DNA from 2 places in the Solibacillus sp. FSL W7-1436 genome. Region 1 is predicted to be linked to the other one. Evidence: riboswitches for the same ligand, from Rfam matches in the RefSeq annotation. Region 1 holds a riboswitch; the other holds the start of a gene.

Region 1 (5,503 bases):
GAAATTTCAGCATTTGGAACTACACCAAATGAAGCGTTAAGACTTTATAAAACAGCCCTAAGCCGTGGCGGAAGTACGGTAGACGGTACTTCGAATGCCGAAGAAGCGAAGGCGACGGTAAAAGTCGTGCGTGTTTATAAAGAGCGTGTAGGTGATTTCACGATCGTATCATTCCTGGCGAATACAGGTGAAAACTTCATCGTTTCTACAGAAGTTGCACCATTTGCGATTTACTTGCAAGAAGGTGACCAGGCGACGATTACGTATGCAAAAACAGGTGAAGATTTCCAACCTGTAAAATCATTGCAGATTGAAGGGTTGAAATAAATAAAGAAATTTGGGCAGAAGTATAAGTACCGTTGAATAAGAAGAAAATCCTTATTAAGAAACGGCTATTTTATAAAATTGATTGGAATGGAGGGGAGGCGACTCCAGCGGGATTAGCGTGACGCCTGAGACTACAGGCTCAGGCCACGCCCGCGGAAAGCGTCCGACCCGGAATGGAAATCAATTTTTAACGCTCAGCAAAAAAATGCTATTTTTCTCCCTCAGAGAGAAAAATAGCATTTTGGTTTTTATTAGCTTACTTCCAAGTAAAGCCACGTGAAGCGAGGAAGTCTTTCATATGCGGACGGTTTTGTTCAACTAAGTAATCAGCCATTTGTTTCGTCCATGTTGCCGTCTTCTGATTTGAAGAGCGGCTGCTGTAATAGTCTTCCATAATTCCATCATACTCATCCAGAAGCGTTTCGTACTTATCAACGTCATAACCATTTTCATGCAATACTGCAGCTACCGGTAAACGCGGTTTTGTTTCATTGCGTTTTGTCGGTGTGCCGATCGTCATCGCAAATAACGGGAAAACATATTCCGGTAAATTGAACAGCTCGCTGATTTCCTTAGGATTTGTTCGGGCACCACCGATATAGCAAATGCCGTAACCCATTGATTCGGCAGCAATTACGAAGTTTTGGGCAAATAATGCAACATCTGCTACCCCTACAAGCACGTTTTCAGCCGTGTCAGCAGAAATATCAACCCCGTGTTTTTGACCCGCTACTTGCAAACGTTTGAAGTCTACGCAAAACAAGAATGAGGCACCCGCTGTTTTGAACTGAAATTCGTTTTTAGACAGTTCACCAAGCTTCGTTTTCTTTTCTTCATCCGTTACCCAAATAACGCTGTATGCTTGTACAAAATGAGAACTTGCCGCCATTTGCGCTGTTTCGATCAAATCGATGACCGTTTCTTTTGAAATTTCCTCTCCTGTATATTTACGAACAGATGTATGACTGCGTAATAATTCTTTTGTATTCACGTGAACATCTCCCTTTTATGTAATTAAACGTAATGGTATAGCCTTCAAGCTTATTTTAGTCAATATTTTACTTGAAGTCGATTATTAGTGTCTGTTCGAATTCATAGGAAGGGAACTTTTGCATATCGTTAAATACAGATAAGAGCTATCAGAATAGAAATCTGAAAATTTTAATTTTTTTGTGTTGACATATCGGATTAGTATGTTTTATACTGAGACTCAACGATGGAACACAAATCACATAACTCTTATCAAGAGCGGCGGAGGGAATAGGCCCTGAGATGCCCGGCAACCAGTAAGTGATGAACTGACTAAGGTGCTAAATCCTACAAAATGGACAATCATTTTGAAAGATAAGAGGAGGCAAACTTGCTCATGCGCAACCCTCTTCTTAACTGAAGAGGGTTTTTTTCATTTAAAAAATCCTCCTCAAAAACACCGATTTCACCATCGATTAAATTTTTGGGGGTAATAAAATGACAAACTTAAGACCAGAAACACTATTATTACACGGGGGTCAAAAGCCAGACCCGGAAACAGGAGCAATCGCAGTTCCGGTGTACCGTACAACTGCCTATGCATTTAACGACACAGCTCATGCGCAACGTCTATTTGCATTACAGGAAACAGGCAATATTTATTCACGTATTATGAATCCGACAGTCGGGGCTTTTGAAGAACGGGTTGCTTTATTAGAAGGGGGCACAGCTGCAGTAGGGCTTTCATCTGGCGCAGCAGCAGTGGCATTTTCTATTTTAAACGTTGCAGGTGCAGGGGATGAAATTGTTGCGGCAGGTTCTCTTTACGGCGGAACTTACAATTTATTCGCAACTACATTGCCTCGCTACGGCATTACAGTAAAATTTGTGGATGAATCAGATCCTGCAAACTTCCAAGCGGCAATCACGGATAAAACGAAGGCGATCTTCGCTGAAATTATCGGAAATCCAAGCTTGAAAGTACTGGATATCGAAGAGGTAGCAAACATCGCTCATGACAATGGTCTTCCTTTATTAATCGACAGCACATTTGCTTCCCCATATGGAAGTAATCCGATCGAATTCGGCGCGGATGTTGTCATTCATTCTGCAACAAAATGGATTGGCGGCCACGGAACGACGATCGGCGGGATTGTCGTTGATGCCGGGAAGTTCGACTGGACGCAAGGAAGACATCCAGGATTTACAGAACCGGATACTTCTTACCACGGTCTACGCTACGGAATTGACACAGCAGGCGCTGCATTTGCGACAAAGCTTCGTGTTCAACTATTGCGTGATTTTGGTCCAACATTATCTGCTGACGCGGCATTTAATTTCCTGCAAGGACTTGAAACGCTTCATTTGCGTATTGTCCGTCATAATGAAAACACACAAAAAGTTGCCGAGTATTTAAGAAACCACCCATTTGTGGAATACGTAAATTACAACGGCTTTGAAGATTTTGCGACACATGATTTAGCGAAGAAGTATCTGAAAAACGGCTTCGGATCGATCATTACGTTCGGCATTAAAGGTGGGCGTGAAGCAGGTCGCCAAGTAATCGATAACGTGGAATTGTTCTCGCATGTAGCAAACGTCGGGGATGCCCGTTCATTGATTATCCATCCTGCTAGTACAACGCACCAACAGTTATCTGCGGAAGAATTAAAAACTGCAGGCGTATCGGAAGAGCTCATTCGCTTATCGATCGGGTTAGAAGCAGCAGAAGATATTATCGCAGATTTAGAACAGGCATTAGCGAAAGTTGCAGCTGAAGTAGGGGTGGAAACAAACGCATAATACCTTAAAAAAAGGCTTAGCTTTTCCCATTCGAAAAGCTAAGCAATTTTTAGAAAATTAATCCCTACTATTTTTATAAGTTTTATTGACAAATTGAATACCAAGTAATACAATAGGGATAATAAATTACCAACCGGAAAAATTTAAAGTGATGTTGCAGCATCATGGGAAGAAAAGGAGTTGTTCAAAATGGGGAAAGTATACAGTGCACAAAACGTAGCTGCCTATATTATTTATGAACTAAATGACGTAAAGGAATTTGTGAACGCTTGCGCTATCCAGCAAATTTTGGCGGATGTGAATACGATGTGGCAGCATGTTTTTGGACACAGTGCTTTCTCTGAACAAGCTCACGATCTTGCCACAGCGGGATATGTTGTAAAAGAAGTTGCCGAGGAATACAAAATTCATGGTACAGCCCATATTTTACAGCCGGCCAGAGAGTGGTTCTTAAAATATGGTGAATTTCAGTTAGTGGAGCGCCCATACGCGGTCCCTGACTACTCGGCAAAAGAGGAAATCGTCATGACTAAGATTTTAACTGCCTATCGTTTACGGGCATATAATGATATAAACATGGCAGTATAAAATATTTCCGGAACACTAGTGAGCCCCCTTGCTAGTGTTTTTTTATTTTCTGAAATTTTTGGGGGCGATGTATGGCTTTTATTAGAAAAACAGAAGCGTTTATTAGAAGAAGTTGTGGGGATATTAGAAGAAATGGTGATGTTATTAGAATTTGGATGAACTTGGCGTTTAGGGATGCAATTTTTGTAGCAAAAATCGCGTGCGAAAACGGTGTCGGCAGTTTTATTAGAACAATGGTGTGCGATATTAGAAAAAGTGTGGCCGATATTAGAAGATGGAGCGAGGATATTAGCACATCTCAGACCCATATTAGAACATTGAACGCTTATATTAGAAGATCGCACTTTTATTAGAACATTTTAAAATATATTAGATGATTTCCGAATATATTAGAAAATACTAAAGCACTTTCACTACTTGGCTCCAAATACAAGAAATCACTGGAAAAAATGACACCTCAGTCCTTAAATTAGCTCTTAAAAAATAAAATTTGAATGAATATTGACCGTTTACAGTAAACAAATGTCCTTCTAGGAGAGATTTCTCTTGTTTTCATGTATTATATAGGATAGAATTTTCTTTAAGATAAATTTTTTGAATTATTCGTTAATATATGTGTGTTAAGAATTTGGAGGAGAAAGGCAATGGCAACAATCAAGGCAGCGATCTTAGGATTTGGTACAGTGGGTCAGGGAATTTACCATATTTTAAATGAAAAGAGGCAGGAGCTTCGCGAAAAGCTAGGTGTTGAACTGGAGGTCGCGAAGATTTTAGTAACCGATGCAAGCCGTGAGCGTGTACCGGGTACAAAACATTTAATGACGGAATCAATGGATGACGTTCTGGCGGAAAATAATCTGCAAGTTGTTTTTGAAGCGATTGTAAATGAAGAGCCTGCATTTACTTATTTAAAGCGCGCTGTTGAGGCGAAATGCCATGTCATTACAGCGAATAAGGTGATGCTTGCAAAACGCGGCGAGGAGCTCGAAGCATTGGCGAAAGTTAATGGTGTATTCGTAGGCTACGAGGCAACGGTAGCAGGCGGTGTGCCGATTATTAAAACAATGAAAAACATTCTTCTAGTCAATGAAGTAAGCTGCGTTCAAGGAATTTTAAATGGAACGACAAACTATATTTTAACTAAGATGCGTGCAGAAGGCTGGAGCTTTGAACAGGCATTAGAAGAAGCGCAGCATTTAGGCTATGCAGAAGCAGATCCATTTAACGATGTATCGGGTCAGGATGCATTCAAAAAGCTTATGATTTTATCGAGCCTTGCATTTGGAGAGCAGCCAAATTGGGCAGATGTTGAAGTGATCGGCATCGATACAATCACGTCAGAGGAAGTAGCGGAAGCAACAGCGCAAGGTCTTCGCTATCGTCATGTGGCGGAAGTGGAGAAACTTGAAGACGGTACGATTCATGCGAAGGTGGCACCACTGCTGGTAAACAATGAACATCCGCTTTACCCTGTAGACGATGTATTCAATGCAGTGACGATGGAGACAAACTACATCGGGACATTATCCGTAATTGGGCCTGGAGCGGGGATGTATCCGACTGCAAGTGTAATGGTAGAGGATTACGCTGAAATTATCGGTAAACGTGCGGGGTTTACAGTCACTATTTAATAAGAAGAGATTAAAAAGAAGCGAACTCGATGAACGAATTCGCTTCTTTTCTTTTAATGAATTTAGACAATCTCGCATCGGGCCCTCCATGACTGATGGAGTTAACCGGGCGCTTTAACACTTTTATTCTTAGTCTTCATCTTTTATATCGACATCTTCAGGAATTGGTGTGTTCCTCCAGATTT
Region 2 (5,503 bases), 1.3 Mb from region 1:
CCGTCAAGGAATGCCAGGTTACCTAAGCCGCCCGCACCGATAATGCCGGCCATTGCTGTATATCCTACTAAAGCGACAGCTGTAACCGTAATACCTGAAATTAATGCTGGTAAGCTTTCCGGAATCAGCACTTTCCAAATAATAGTAGAAGTTTTCGCTCCCATTGATCGGGCCGCTTCAATGACACCTTTATCAATTTCTCTCAATGCTATTAATACCATGCGCGCATAAAACGGTGCTGCACCGATTATTAGCGCAGGCAATGCTGCATTTGCGCCACGGATTGTTCCAAGTAAAAACTTTGTGAACGGAATCAATAAAATGATCAGGACGATAAATGGAATCGACCGGAAAATATTTACGAATGATCCTGTTAAAAAGTGGACAATTTTATTTGCCCATAATTGATTGTCGCTCGTTAAAAATAAGACAATCCCAATCAGAAGTCCGAGTATAAATGTGATGACTGTCGCAACAGCCGTCATATAAATTGTTTCATATGTTGCTTCGAGCATTTTACCCCAGTCGACGTTCGGAAATAATTGATTAAACATGCTCAATCACCTCCGTTTGAATTTCCTGTTTCGCTAAAAAGCTTAATGCTTCCGCGACTGCTTTCGGTTCGCCATTGATATGAATAAACAATGTACCGAATGAACCGCCCGTTGTATTCGAGATTTTACCATGGACAATATTTACAACTACGTCAAATTGCTTGATCATTTGCGAGATGACAGGCTGTTCTGTCGTTGCCCCGGCAAATATTAATTTGGCGATTTTGCCTCCTGGATAGTTGGCAAAAATTTGTTCTAGTGATGCTTGTGTTTCCTGCGTTTCACCAGAAGCCTGTGATACGAAGTTTTTCGTAATTGGTGCTTGAGGATGCTGGAACACTTGCAATACATCACCTTGCTCCACAACTTTTCCGGCTTCCATTACCGCTACTCTGTTACAGATTTTGCGGATAACATGCATTTCATGTGTAATGAGTACAATTGTAAGACCGATGTTTTTATTAATATCGAGCAGTAATTCCAAAATGGAATCCGTTGTTTCCGGATCAAGCGCTGAAGTCGCTTCATCACATAAAAGCACTTCCGGGTTGTTTGCCAACGCTCTTGCAATGCCCACACGCTGCTTTTGACCGCCGGACAGCTGTGAAGGATATGCTTTCCCTCTTCCTTTTAAACCAACGAGCTCAATCAGCTCTTCTACTCGCTTTTCACGGTCAGCTTTTGAAACACCTGCAATTTCAAGTGGGAATGCGATATTTTCTTCGACTGTACGGGACCAGAGCAGATTGAAATGCTGGAAAATCATACTTATTTTTTGACGCGCTTCTCGTAATTTTGCCCCGGAAGCTTTTGCAATATCCTGGCCGCCTACAATGACAGACCCTGTTGTTGGCTTTTCCAAACCGTTCAGCAGGCGGATCATTGTACTTTTACCGGCACCACTGTAGCCGATAATACCGTATATTTCTCCTTTGTTAATCGATAAGCTTACATTATCAACTGCCGTAAGTTTACCGTTTTTCGTGTTATACACTTTAGTAATATTTTGTATATCAATCATCGGTTGTACTCCTTCTAAATCGAAATAACCTGCTTGCTATTTCAAAATCATGTTCTTTTTCATCCAAAACCTCCGTTGAATGAAAAAAACCTTTCTACCATGACAAGTAGAAAGGTTTCACATACATTTATACGGTAAACCGTTCTCTCATCTTTCAAAGTTTAAACTTTGTGTGAATTGGCACCTTTGCGTAAACGCTGGTTGCCGGGCTTCATAGGGCACTTCCCTCCACCTCTCTTTATAAGAGTAACGTTATTAAGTTTTATTATTATGAATGTTACTTTATCACGACAAAGTGAATACGTCAATTACTTTTTTAATATTTCATACAAAAACGGTACGGATTTAAACGCATAAATTTTATCCGTTAGTTCCCCGTTGTCTGAAACGATTAAACAAGGTACACTTTCAATTTTCAACTCATATGGCAAATCCCCTAAATAATTGATATTTGCCATACCAAGTGGTAAATCTGGGAGTAATTTCTCAATTACATCCAACATTTTTTCCGACACTTCACATGTGCCGCACATAGGCGTATATAAGAAAAAAGCTGTCTGATCATGCTGTTGTACGTTCTGTTCCCACTGCTGTTTCGTCCATTGTTCCATTATACTGTCATCCTTCTTTTACTAAAAATTTTGCCTGTAGTAAAATATCCCTTAAGATTTTAGTAGGTGTTTTTTCTACTTCCACATATTCATGAGGTATGATTAGCTGTGTCGCTTCGGGATATGCACGGTTCATCAGTTTACGTAACTTTTCACCGTTTTTATCTGCATCAAACATCGTGATAATTTCATCTTGCTCATAGTCTTCCAATAAATCAATCAAATTGACTTCGCTTATTGTGCCATTTGTACATATGATCGTCACGTCCTCAGCTAATATCGGAAGTAATCTCATTTTATCGGCACGACCTTCAACAACGATGCATTTTCCCATCCATACACGCTTCCTTTCATCCGTCACCTTTATATATAGAATAACAAAAAAACACTAAAACCTTTAATTAGAAGGCTTTAGTGTTTCATATTATTGTTCGATTAATGCAGTGTAAGCATCTGCGTCTAATAATTCTTCAACTTCAGCTTCACTAGTTAACTCAACAGTAACCATCCATGCATTGCCGTATGGAGATTCGTTTACGTATTCTGGATTGTCCAATAATTCTTCGTTGATTGCTACAACTTTACCAGAAAGTGGTGCATATAGTTCAGAAACTGTTTTAACAGATTCTACACTACCGAAAGGCTGATCCTTTGAAATTTCATCGCCTACTTCAGGTAATTCTACGAATACGATATCGCCCAGTTCAGATTGTGCGAAATCCGTAATACCGATTGTCGCTTTACCGTCTTCAATTTTAACCCATTCATGCTCTTTTGAATAACGTAACTCTTTTGGTGTGCTCATTCGAAAACCTCCATAATATATGTAGTACAATCAAGTTCATTTTGCCATATTTCGTTCGGAAATACAATGTGAATAACTGTTTATTTCCAAGTTTCTAAGAAGTCAGACTCCTTAAATCCTAAAGTTAATTTTTTTCCATCTGTAACGAGCGGTCGCTTAATTAACATACCATCCGATGCTAATAGCTCCAATTGCTCATCTTCGGACATTGTCGGCAGTTTATCTTTCAGGCCTAATTCACGATATTTCATGCCCGAAGTATTAAAGAATTTCTTCAAAGGCACTCCGCTTGCTTCGTAAATTGCTTTAAGTTCCTCTTTAGATGGTGTCTGCTCAACAATATGAATATTTTCATAGTCCACACCTTGCTCGTCTAGCCATTTTTGCGCTTTTTTACAAGTTGTACATTTCGGATATTGGATGAATTTTACTGTCATGTAAGTACTCCTTTTTGCCCTGGATTTCCCTATATTGTAACGGAAATAGAAGGACAAATCAAAAATGTGTTCGCATGACCGGACATTTAATGGATATGGTTTTTATTAGAAGATGTGTGAAGATATTAGAACATAGTGAACTGATATTAGAAGAATGGCTTCACTTATTTGAAAATTCCGGTGACATATTAGAAGATAGTGTATTTATATTAGAAGTTTCCCGATATATTAGAACTTTTAAGATCTTATTAGAACATTTCCTGTTTTATTAGAAAATTCATAGAAAAACCGGGTGCACGGCCATGCACCCGATTACAATCAAATTATTAAACTACATATTTTTCTGCTTCGATCAGTTTCGCTGCAGCTTCACGTTTTTTCGGAATTAAGTTGTAAGGGTTGTTGCGCGTTAATTTACGTAATGCCGATAAAATCATACGTGCATCGTCACCTTCAACTGAAGCGATTAATGTTTCTTTCGCTTCTTTTTCGATCTCTGCGAATGCTTCCTGACAGAAAATTTGAGTATAAAGAATTTTTTGTGCTGCTTTTTCTTCTCCGTCACGCTCGATTGCTTTCTGTGTACGGATTACTGCAGATTCCATTGCGTATAATTGGTTCGCAATATTCGCGATGTTCACTAACAGCTCTTGCTCTGCATCCAGTTTTGCGCCATAGCGTTGTGCTGCTGCACCTGCTGCAAGTACTGCGATCTTCTTCGCATTTTTCACTAAATATTTCTCTTGCTCTAATGCACCTTGACCAATTTCTTCAGGCATAAGCATTAATAGTTCGTTTTGCAGTTCTTGCGCTACTTGTAAAAGCGGTAACTCACCTTTTAATGCTTTTTTCATAAATGTGCCCGGTACGATCATACGGTTAATTTCGTTTGTACCTTCGAAAATACGGTTAATACGAGAGTCGCGGTAAATGCGTTCCACTTCGTACTCAGCCATAAAGCCGTAACCACCGTGTAACTGAACCGCTTCATCCGCTACGAAATCCAATGTTTCAGAACCGAATACTTTTGCGATCGAGCACTCAATAGCATATTCGGCGATTGCTGCTGCGATTGATTTGCCGTCTTTTTGCTCTTCGTCAGACAACTGGCTTAAACGGTCTTCAAAGTAACCAACTGTACGATAGTTTAAAGATTCAGATGCATAAATGTGAGAAGCCATTGATGCGATTTTTTCTTTCGTTAAGTTGAAATCCGATAATTTTGTTTTGAATTGCTGACGTTGGTTCGTATAGGCAACTGCTAATTCAAATGCACGTTTTGATGCACCTACAGTACCTACCCCTAATTTATAACGTCCGATATTTAAAATGTTGAACGCGATAATATGACCGCGGCCCACTTCACCTAGCAGGTTTTCTACAGGCACTTCCGCATCTTCCAAAATTAATGTACGAGTTGAAGATGATTTAATCCCCATTTTCTTCTCTTCCGGACCTACAGAAACACCCGGGAATGAACGCTCAACGATGAATGCAGTAAACTTATCGCCATCGATTTTTGCGTAAACAACGAATACATCTGCAAAGCCTGCATTTGTAATCCATTGCTTTTCACCATTTAATACATAGTGTGTGCCTGCTTCATTTAACTTAGCTGTTGTTTTAGCGCCTAATGCATCCGAACCTGAACCTGGCTCTGTTAATGCATATGCTGCGATTAATGCACCTGAAGCCAATTTCGGCAAGTACTTCGTTTTTTGATCATGATTACCGAATAATACGATTGGTAATGAACCGATCCCTACATGGGCACCATGCGTGATTGAGAAACCGCCAGCCGGTGACATTTTTTCTGCGATTAATGCAGAAGAAATTTTGTCTAAGCCCAAGCCTTCGTATTCTTCAGGTACGTCAGCTGCTAGTAAACCTAAATCACCTGCTGTTTTTAATAGGCGTACAGAATGATCAAACTCATGGTGCTCCAAGTTTTCAACAACCGGTAACACTTCGTTCGTTACATATTCCTGTGTTGTTTGAGCAATCATTTTTTGTTCATCTGTGAAATCTTCCGGTGTAATTACGCGGTTAATATCCACGTCCTCGATTAAAAAGCC

What was found. A riboswitch is a leader RNA that binds a small molecule or an ion and turns the genes downstream of it on or off. The one in region 1 is predicted to bind S-adenosylmethionine.
Region 2: another riboswitch for S-adenosylmethionine. It lies ahead of MKX73_RS02225 (methionine ABC transporter ATP-binding protein); the one in region 1 lies ahead of MKX73_RS08700 (O-acetylhomoserine aminocarboxypropyltransferase/cysteine synthase family protein).

The regions. Positions count from the first base shown of each region.
Region 1 is NZ_JBBOWV010000001.1:1,733,972-1,739,474, forward strand. It holds gene MKX73_RS08690 (hypothetical protein) at 1-327, shown strand, start outside; gene nfsA (oxygen-insensitive NADPH nitroreductase) at 584-1,318, opposite strand; SAM riboswitch class I at 1,564-1,678, shown strand; gene MKX73_RS08700 (O-acetylhomoserine aminocarboxypropyltransferase/cysteine synthase family protein) at 1,795-3,099, shown strand; gene MKX73_RS08705 (hypothetical protein) at 3,289-3,687, shown strand; gene MKX73_RS08710 (hypothetical protein) at 3,759-4,040, shown strand; gene MKX73_RS08715 (homoserine dehydrogenase) at 4,332-5,318, shown strand; gene MKX73_RS08720 (DNA-binding protein) at 5,448-5,503, opposite strand, start outside.
Region 2 is NZ_JBBOWV010000001.1:431,394-436,896, forward strand. It holds gene MKX73_RS02220 (methionine ABC transporter permease) at 1-554, opposite strand, end outside; gene MKX73_RS02225 (methionine ABC transporter ATP-binding protein) at 547-1,575, opposite strand; SAM riboswitch class I at 1,720-1,822, opposite strand; gene MKX73_RS02230 (thioredoxin family protein) at 1,884-2,186, opposite strand; gene MKX73_RS02235 (toprim domain-containing protein) at 2,194-2,520, opposite strand; gene gcvH (glycine cleavage system protein GcvH) at 2,611-2,991, opposite strand; gene MKX73_RS02245 (arsenate reductase family protein) at 3,072-3,428, opposite strand; gene MKX73_RS02250 (acyl-CoA dehydrogenase family protein) at 3,755-5,503, opposite strand, start outside.